Regions from separate parts of the Stenotrophomonas sp. YJH_SMC_58 genome, predicted to be linked through region 1. Evidence: predicted binding sites of a transcription regulator. Region 1 holds the regulator's gene; the other holds the start of a gene.
The links. Region 1 encodes FliA, which starts transcription of late flagellar genes. Its sites were predicted from a motif close to TAAAGTTTNNCNNNCNNNGGCCGATAA; they were not measured.

Region 1 (4,209 bases):
GCTGCCGACCGCTGCCGTGACCGAAGCGCAGCCCGGGATCGCCGCCAGCGAACCGGTAGCGGTCGAAGCCGCCGGCGAAGCCAGCCCGGCCCCCATGCTGGCCCCGGCACCGACGCTGACCGTGGTTGCCCAGGACGACGCCGAGATCCGCCAGCTGCGCCAGGAAGTGGCCGGCATGCGCCAGGTGATCGAGCGCGAGATGAACCGCTTCACCGACGAGCGCCTGCGTGGTAGCCCGGTGCGCGCCACCGCGCTGGACCTGATGGACGAGTACGGTTTCGACGCCGGGCTGGCCCGCGACGTGGCCATGCAGATCCCGCTGGAGACCGAAGCCCATCGTGGCCGCGGCCTGATGCTGGGGCTGATCTCGCGCAAGCTGCCGATCGCCCCGGTCGACCCGCTGGAAGAAGGCGGCGTGATCGCCCTGGTCGGCCCGACCGGCGCCGGCAAGACCACCACCATCGCCAAGCTGGCCTCGCGCTTCGCCGAGAAGCATGCGCCGCGCGATGTGGCCCTGGTGACCACCGACACCACCCGCATCGGCGCCCGCGAGCAGCTGTACGGCTACGGCCGCCAGCTCGGCATCGCGGTGCACGAGGCCAACAGCGGCACCGACCTGGACCAGCTGCTGGAACGCCTGAAGGACTACAAGCTGGTGCTGATCGACACCGCCGGCCTGGGCCCGCGCGACCGCGCGCTGGCCGCGCAGCTGCAGTGGCTGCGCGCCGCCCGCCAGGTACGCACCCTGCTGGTGCTGCCGGCCAACACCAGCTTCGGCGACATGGACGAGGTGGTCCGCCGCTTCGGCGCCGCCAACCTGCAGGGCCTGGTGCTGAGCAAGCTGGACGAGACCGGCCGCTTCGGCAACGCCCTGTCAGTGGCCGTGGACCACGCCCTGCCGATCACCTGGGTGACCGATGGCCAGGACGTTCCGGAGGACCTGCACCGGGCCAGTGCGGCCAATCTCGTACTTCGCCTTGAAGATTTGCGCCGCGCGGCCGATATGCCCTGCAACCCGGAGTTGAACCATGCCGTCGCGTGAGTACGCCAAGCTGACCAAGACCTTCCCGCTGTCGGCCACCCGCAGCGAGCCGCTCGGCCCTGTGCGCACCATTGCCGTCACTGGCGGCAAGGGCGGCGTGGGCAAGACGAATGTGTCCGCCAACCTGGCGGTGGCACTGGCCGGCATGGGCAAGCGCACGCTGCTGCTGGACGCCGACCTGGGCCTGGCCAACATCGACGTGATCCTGGGGCTGAACCCGACCTTCACGCTGGCCGACCTGGTCGCCGGCCGCTGCTCGCTGGACGACGTCATCGTCGAAGGCCCGAACGGCGTGCTGGTGGTGCCGGCCGCGTCCGGCCGCCGGCACATGGCCGAGCTGGCCCCGGCCGAGCACGTCGGCCTGGTCAACGTGTTCTCCGAGCTGGAACGCGAACTGGACATCATGGTGGTGGACACCGCCGCCGGCATCACCGACGGCGTGCTGACCTTCTGCCAGGCCGCGCAGGACACCGTGGTGGTGGTCTGTGACGAGCCGGCCTCGATCACCGACGCCTACGCGCTGATCAAGGTGCTGTCGCGCGAACGCGGCGTGGACCGCATCCAGGTAGTGGCCAACATGGTGCGCGACCCCAACGAGGGCCGCGTGCTGTACGAAAAGCTGACCCGCGTCTGCGAGAAGTTCCTCGCCGATGTCTCGCTGAACTACCTGGGCTGCGTGCCGCAGGACGACTGGCTGCGCCTGTCGGTGCAGCGCCAGCAGCCGGTGGTGAAGGCCTACCCGTCCAGCCCGGCCGCGCTGGCGATCACCGAGATCGCGCGTCGCACCGCACGCTGGCAGGCGCCGACCGAACCGCGTGGCGGCGTCGAGTTCTTCCTCGAGCGCATCCTCAAGCAGCGCGGGGTGGCCGCATGAAAGGCGCAGCCCAGTACAGGGAAGTCCAGCGCTCGGCGGCCAACGAGGTCATCGCCCAGCATTCGGACCTGGTGCGGCGCATCGCCCACCACCTGGCCGCGCGGTTGCCGGCCAGCGTTGAAGTGGACGACCTGATCCAGGCCGGCATGATGGGCCTGATCGAAGCGTCGCGCAGCTACGACGCCGACCAGGGCGCCTCGTTCGAGACCTATGCCTCGATCCGCATCCGCGGTTCGATGATCGACGAGATCCGCCGTGGCGACTGGGTGCCGCGCTCGGTGCACCGCCGTGCCCGCGATGCCGCCGCCACCATCCGCCGCCTGGAACAGAGCAGCGGCCGCGCCGCCAGCGCCACCGAGGTGGCCGCCGCGATGGAGATGCCGCTGCCCGAATACCTGCGGTTGATGGAGGACGCCGCACGTGGCCAGGTGCTGAGCCTGGAGTCGCGCATCGAGGACCAGGGCGAGCTGGACACCGTCGCCCAGGGCGGCCCGACCCCGCAGCAGGTACTGGAGCGTGGTGAGTTCGGCCGCGAGCTGGGCAAGGCCATCGGCCACCTGCCCGAGCGCGAACAGCTGGTGCTCTCGCTCTACTACGAGCAGGAACTGAACCTGAAGGAGATCGGCGCGGTGCTCGGCGTGAGCGAGTCGCGGGTCTGCCAGATCCACGGCCAGGCGGTGCTGCGCCTGCGTGGCCGGCTCAAGATTTTCGAGGCGGCGGACGCCGGCCTGGAAGAATGAACATGCCCGAGGCGGCTGCCCCCGGCCGCCCGGAATGAACAACAAAGGAACTCTGCTTTGAACAAGAACATGCGCATCCTGATCGTCGATGACTTCTCGACCATGCGTCGGATCGTCAAGAACCTGCTGGGCGATCTGGGCTTCACCAATACCGCCGAAGCCGAGGACGGGCATGCCGCGCTGTCGCTGCTGCAGAGCCAGCCGTTCGATTTCGTGGTCACCGACTGGAACATGCCGGTGATGACCGGCATCGAGCTGCTGAAGGCGATCCGTGCCGATGCCAAGCTGAAGACCCTGCCAGTGCTGATGGTCACCGCCGAAGCCAAGCGCGAACAGATCATCGAAGCCGCCCAGAACGGCGTGAACGGCTACATCATCAAGCCATTCACTGCGCAGACGCTGGAAGAGAAGCTCGGCAAGATCTTCGAACGCCTGGCGGCCAGCGCCTGATGGATACCACGGTCGACAAGAGCGCCCTCGCCCTGCGCCTGCAGGAAGCCCTGGACGCACTCGAGTCCGGTGACGAGGCCGCCTGGCGGCAGCGCATCGACGGACTGGTCGCGCTACGTACGCAGCCGATGATGAGCGGCCTCTCGCGGCTGGCCCGCGAGCTGGGGCAGGCACTGGGTGAGCTGCCGACCGTGCCCAGCGAGGCCGGTGAGCTGGACGACGCCTGCGCACGCCTGGACCACGTGGTGGCCATGACCGAACAGGCCACGCACCGCACCCTGGACCTGGCCGAGGAATGCCGCAGCCTGACCGAACAGCTGCGTGCTGAAGGCCTGCAGCCGGGCCAGGACGCGCAGCTCGAGCGCATCCGCCACAACCTGACCGAGATCGCCCTGACCCAGAGCTACCAGGACCTGACCGGGCAGATCATCCGTCGCGTGGTCGGCATCGTCCGCCGCGTGCACGAGGGCTTCGGCGCACTCGGCCTGCCGCCGGAACAGCATCGCACCGACCCGGAACTGGCCGGGCCGGCACTGAAGGGACTGGACCGCCACGCGGTCTCGCAGAACGACGCCGACGACCTGTTGTCGGATCTGGGGCTGTAAGCATGAGCGCGGTATCCGACGACATCACTGCCGATTTCATCATCGAGGCACAGGAAATCCTGGATCGCCTGGGCGAACAGCTGGTGTCGCTGGAGCAGGCACCGCAGGACACCGAGCAGCTCAACGCGGTGTTCCGTGGATACCACACGCTCAAGGGCGGTGCCGGCTTCCTTGGCGTCACCGCGATGGTCGAGCTGTGCCACGCCGCTGAAGAGGCCCTGGGCATCGCGCGTGCCGGGCAGGCGGTGCTGCAGGCCCACCACTTCGACGCCGCCCAGCAATCGCTGGACTACCTGCAGTCGATGCTGGACGCCGTGTCCTCCGGCACCGAGCCGGGTTATGCGCCGCCGGACCTGATCGCGCAGTTCGACATGAACGGTGGCACTGCCGCGCCGGTCGCTGCGGCCGCGCCTGCGGCAGCCGGCAGCGACCTGATCACCGACGACGAATTCGAGGCCCTGCTCGACCAGCTGCATGGCGGCAACGCGCCGACCGCGG
Region 2 (4,209 bases), on a different contig from region 1:
GGTACTGGTGCTGGGCGCGGCTGCCAATACCCTGGCTTCGCGCACGCAGACGGTGCCGTTGGTGCTGAGCCCTGGCGCAACCGCCCAGATCACCGTCTACCGCCTCATCGATGATCAACTGCGGCTGCGCCTGCGCTATGCCGCGGACGGTACGGAGGCTGACCCCGAGGTGCTGCTGCGCATCGAAACTCCGACCGATCATGGAGACTTCCGCGCAGGGGAGCGTTCGGGAGTGGCCGGGCAGGGCATCAATCGTGCGCTGGCTTCGGTTGAGTCCAGCGGCCTCATGGCGTCCTACTTCGGCTATGGCCGTGGCGACGCATTGCCACGCGGCCGCTCATGGGTGCGGGTAACCGTGCTGGAGGTGGACCCGGCGCTGGCCGATCGCGCGGCCACCGTCGAGCTGCAGCCGCCACTGGATCTGTTGAAGCTGACTGACCTGGATTATGTCTGGTTGTGGCCGTTCTTCTTCTGGAAAGTGGCGGCACTGCTCCTGTTGATTCCAGGGGCTGCCTTGGCGGTGTTCACGTTCACCTTGCGGCGCTGGCAGCACCGGGCTTCGAAGCAGGCGGATTCAGCAGTGGGTACGGATTGATCGATTCTCCCTTCCACCACTGCTTCTCCGGTCCCAGCACGTGCACCTCGAAATGCAGGTGCGGGGCCTCAGGGCTGGCGTTGCCGGTACTGCCCACGTAACCGATCACCTCCCCGCGTCTGATCACCTGCTTTTCGGTCAGGCCATCGGCATAGCGCTGCAGGTGCGCGTAGTAGTAGCACCAGCGTCCGCTGGGCTCGAACTGGTAGATCGTCAGGCCACCGCGCTCGCTGTCGAACAGTTTTTCCACCGTGCCATCGGCCACTGCCAGCACCGGCGTACCGGCATCGGCCATGATGTCGATGGCATCGTGCACGCGGCCTTCGCTGCGCGCATCGGTGAACGTGTCGCGCAGCTGGGAGGCCAGGACGCCCTGTACCGGCAGCAGCAGACCGGACGGCGCATCCGCAGCCCGCGCGGCTGACGGTGCGGTGGCGGCGGGGGCAGGGGCCGTGTCGAGCGGCGCTAGGGATCCCTTGGCCGGCGCCACAGCTGCTGCCGGTTGTGCTTCCGGCAGCGAGGCGGCTACCGGCTCGCCTGCATCGCGGCGCAGCCACCAGCCGGCCCCCAGTCCCAGCAGAACGCCCACTACGATCAGCTGCGAAAGACGCATCGGCTCACTCCTGCATCACCACGGGGACGGAGGTATCCACCGCATCGGCCACGCGCAGCGCATCCCAGTTGGTCATGCGCACGCAGCCATGTGACTCGGTCTTGCCGACATGGCCGGGCTCGGGCGTGCCATGCAGGCCGTAGTGTGGCTTCGACAGATCGATCCAGACCCGGCCGACTGGATTGTTCGGGCCCGGCGGCAGTGTCGCCTTCTTTTCGCCCTTGCGCGCATCCCAGAACAGCTTGGGGTTGTAGTGAAACGGCGGGTCGCGATACACGCCCAGGATCTTCCATTCGCCGATCGGCAGCGGATCGTGCTGGCTGCCGGAGGAAACCGGCACCTGAGCGATCACCTTGCCCTGCGCATCCAGCAACTGCAGGCTGGAATCGGACTTGTCGACGACCACCTTGGCCGCCTTCGGTAGCGGCGATGGTGCGATATTGGGCACCTGGATGCGGTTGCCCGCCTTGCTCAGATCCACGCCCGGATTGAGCAGCTTCAACAGCTCAGGGGATGCGTGGAAGCGTTCGCCCAGCGACTCTTCGACGTTGTTGAAGCCCAGCGATTTCAGTTTGGCCTGTGCGGCGGGGCCCTTCGGCACCGCCTGGAACGGCCCGGCGACATCCTCGCTGGTCAGCGTGTAGCTGGCCAAGGGGGTGACCGTATCAGCCTGCAGGGCCTGCCAGGTCGCGTCGTCCAGTTCACCGGTGACGGTCAGGCCGTGCGCCGCCTGGAAACCCGACACCGCGCGCCGCTGGTTGCTGCCCACTTCACCGTCGATCTGGCCGGGCGAGAAATTCGCACGGTCCAGCAGCACCTGGGCATGCAGGGCGGAACGTGCTGCGGTGTCCGGTCCGGCCTTCTCGGCGATGGGGGCGGGCAGTCCAGGGGGCGGTGCCTGCGCGAACGCCGGCGATGCCAGTAGCGAGAGAGCGAGCAGGGTGGATCGGTACACGGGTAATGGCATTGGGAACTCCAGCAGATGACGCCACCACCTTGCCTGCAGGCCGCGCCGAGCCACCGTGAAAGAGATCTGACGTCTGCATGAGCAGTCGGGTCGTTGCGCGACCGTCCCCGCGCGGGTGCCGCCGGCCAAGGGCTCACCAAGGTGAATGGTGCCCCACGCCATTGGCGGTCGGCGATCAAGATTGCCTGGCGGGCCGCCGATAACGCCACATCCCCCCCGTTTTGGATGTACCGATGAACTACTTGAGGAATGTCAGGGTTGCCTGGCGTCTTGGGCTGGGCTTTGGCCTGTTGCTGCTGTTGGTTGCGGCCGTGGTGGCCACCGGCGCCACCGCCAGTGTCGTGCAGAAGCGCGCGATGCAGCAGGTGGTCGATGTCAGCGTGGCCAAGGTGCGCCTGCTCTCGCAGATGCTCGATGCCAACAACCAGATGATGGTCGTTCGCCGCGAGATGCTGATCCGCCAGGGCGATGACCGTGGCCATGATGAGCAGCGCATCGCCGATCTGGTCAAGCGCTATGAGGCCAGTTGGACGGCCTACCAGGCGCTGCCCAGCGACGCCGAGGGCAAGGCCATTGCCGAGACCATCGCCGCCAAGCGTGCCATCGCGCGTCCGCTCAACAAGCAGACCAGCGAACTGATGGAGCAGGGCGACTACCCGGGCGCCGTGGCGCTGACCCTGGGCCCGGTGCAGGAAGCCGCCAACGGCTGGAACAAGGCGCTGTCCGATGGCGTGGACTTCGAAGAGAAGGAAAGCCGTGAGGCGGCCGCCGAGGCGATCCGCTTGGGCGAGCGCAGCCTGCTGCAGTTGCTGGTGCTGGGCGGCGTTGCACTGCTGGTGGGCATCGGTGCCTCGGTGATGATCGGCCGCAGCCTGACCGGCCCGTTGGCCCGCGCGGTGAACCTGGCCGAGCGCCTGTCCAAGGGCCAGCTGGACCAGGAGTTCCGCCTTGGCGGCCGCGATGAACTGACCCAGCTGGGTGAAGCCATGGCCAGCGTGCGGCAGAGCGTGCAGGCGGCGATCGGCGCACAGCTGCAGATGGCCGAACAGCACGAGGCGGGTGCGATCCGCTACCGCATGGACGCCAGCGCCTTCCCCGGCGATTTCGGCCGCATGGTGCAGGCCACCAACAGCCTGGTCGAATCGCACGTGCAGGTGGAACTGCTGATGGCCGAAGTGATGCAGCGTTACGCCATCGGTGACCTCAGCCGCGACCTGCCGGACTACCCGGGCGAGAAGGGCACGCTGACCCGCACCCTGGCCGCAGTGAAGCAGAGCCTGATGGCGATCAACGCGCAGATCGATGAACTGGCCCGGGCCGCGCGCGCCGGTGATTTCAGCATGCGTGGCGATGCCGCTGCGTTCCAGTTCCAGTTCAAGGCGATGGTCGAGCACCTCAACGGCATGATGGCCAGTTCGCAGGCCAGCATCGCCGACGTTTCCGACGTGCTACGCGCGATCTCGCACGGCGACCTGACTGCACGCATGGACGGCGAGTACGACGGTGTATTCGCCCGCATGCGTGACGACGCCAACACCACCACCGCGCAGCTGACCGGCATCGTGCGTGGCATCCAGGTGGCCGCCGACAGCATCAACAACGCGGCGCAGGAACTGGCCGCCGGCAACAACGACCTGTCGCGCCGCACCGAGCAGCAGGCCGCCAACCTGGAAGAAGCCGCCGCATCGATGGAGGAACTGACTTCGACTGTGCGCCAGAATGCCGAGCTCGCTCGTCAGGCCGACAGTGAAGCGCACGCCGCCGGTGCCGCCGTACGCGAAACCGAGCAGGCGATGGCGCAGATGGCGTCGGTGATGGGTGAGATCGATCAGTCCTCGGCACGCATCTCGGAAATCTCCACCGTGATCGACGGCATCGCGTTCCAGACCAACATCCTGGCGCTGAATGCTGCGGTTGAAGCCGCGCGTGCAGGTGAGCAGGGCCGTGGTTTTGCCGTGGTCGCCAGCGAGGTACGCACGCTCGCACAGCGTGCCGGTGTCGCCGCCAAGGAGATCAAGGAGCTGATCGAAGACG

Region 2: AC5P68_RS00400 (methyl-accepting chemotaxis protein) is a predicted target of FliA. The motif match lies at 2,352-2,378, and genes of this name have one in related genera.

The regions. Positions count from the first base shown of each region.
Region 1 is NZ_JCAFSW010000017.1:9,963-14,171, reverse strand. It holds gene flhF (flagellar biosynthesis GTPase FlhF) at 1-1,042, shown strand, start outside; gene AC5P68_RS17320 (MinD/ParA family ATP-binding protein) at 1,029-1,916, shown strand; gene AC5P68_RS17315 (RNA polymerase sigma factor FliA) at 1,913-2,656, shown strand; gene cheY (chemotaxis response regulator CheY) at 2,714-3,106, shown strand; gene AC5P68_RS17305 (protein phosphatase CheZ) at 3,106-3,711, shown strand; gene AC5P68_RS17300 (chemotaxis protein CheA) at 3,714-4,209, shown strand, end outside.
Region 2 is NZ_JCAFSW010000001.1:84,197-88,405, reverse strand. It holds gene AC5P68_RS00415 (hypothetical protein) at 1-595, shown strand, start outside; gene AC5P68_RS00410 (M23 family metallopeptidase) at 531-1,208, opposite strand; gene AC5P68_RS00405 (L,D-transpeptidase family protein) at 1,213-2,175, opposite strand; gene AC5P68_RS00400 (methyl-accepting chemotaxis protein) at 2,409-4,209, shown strand, end outside.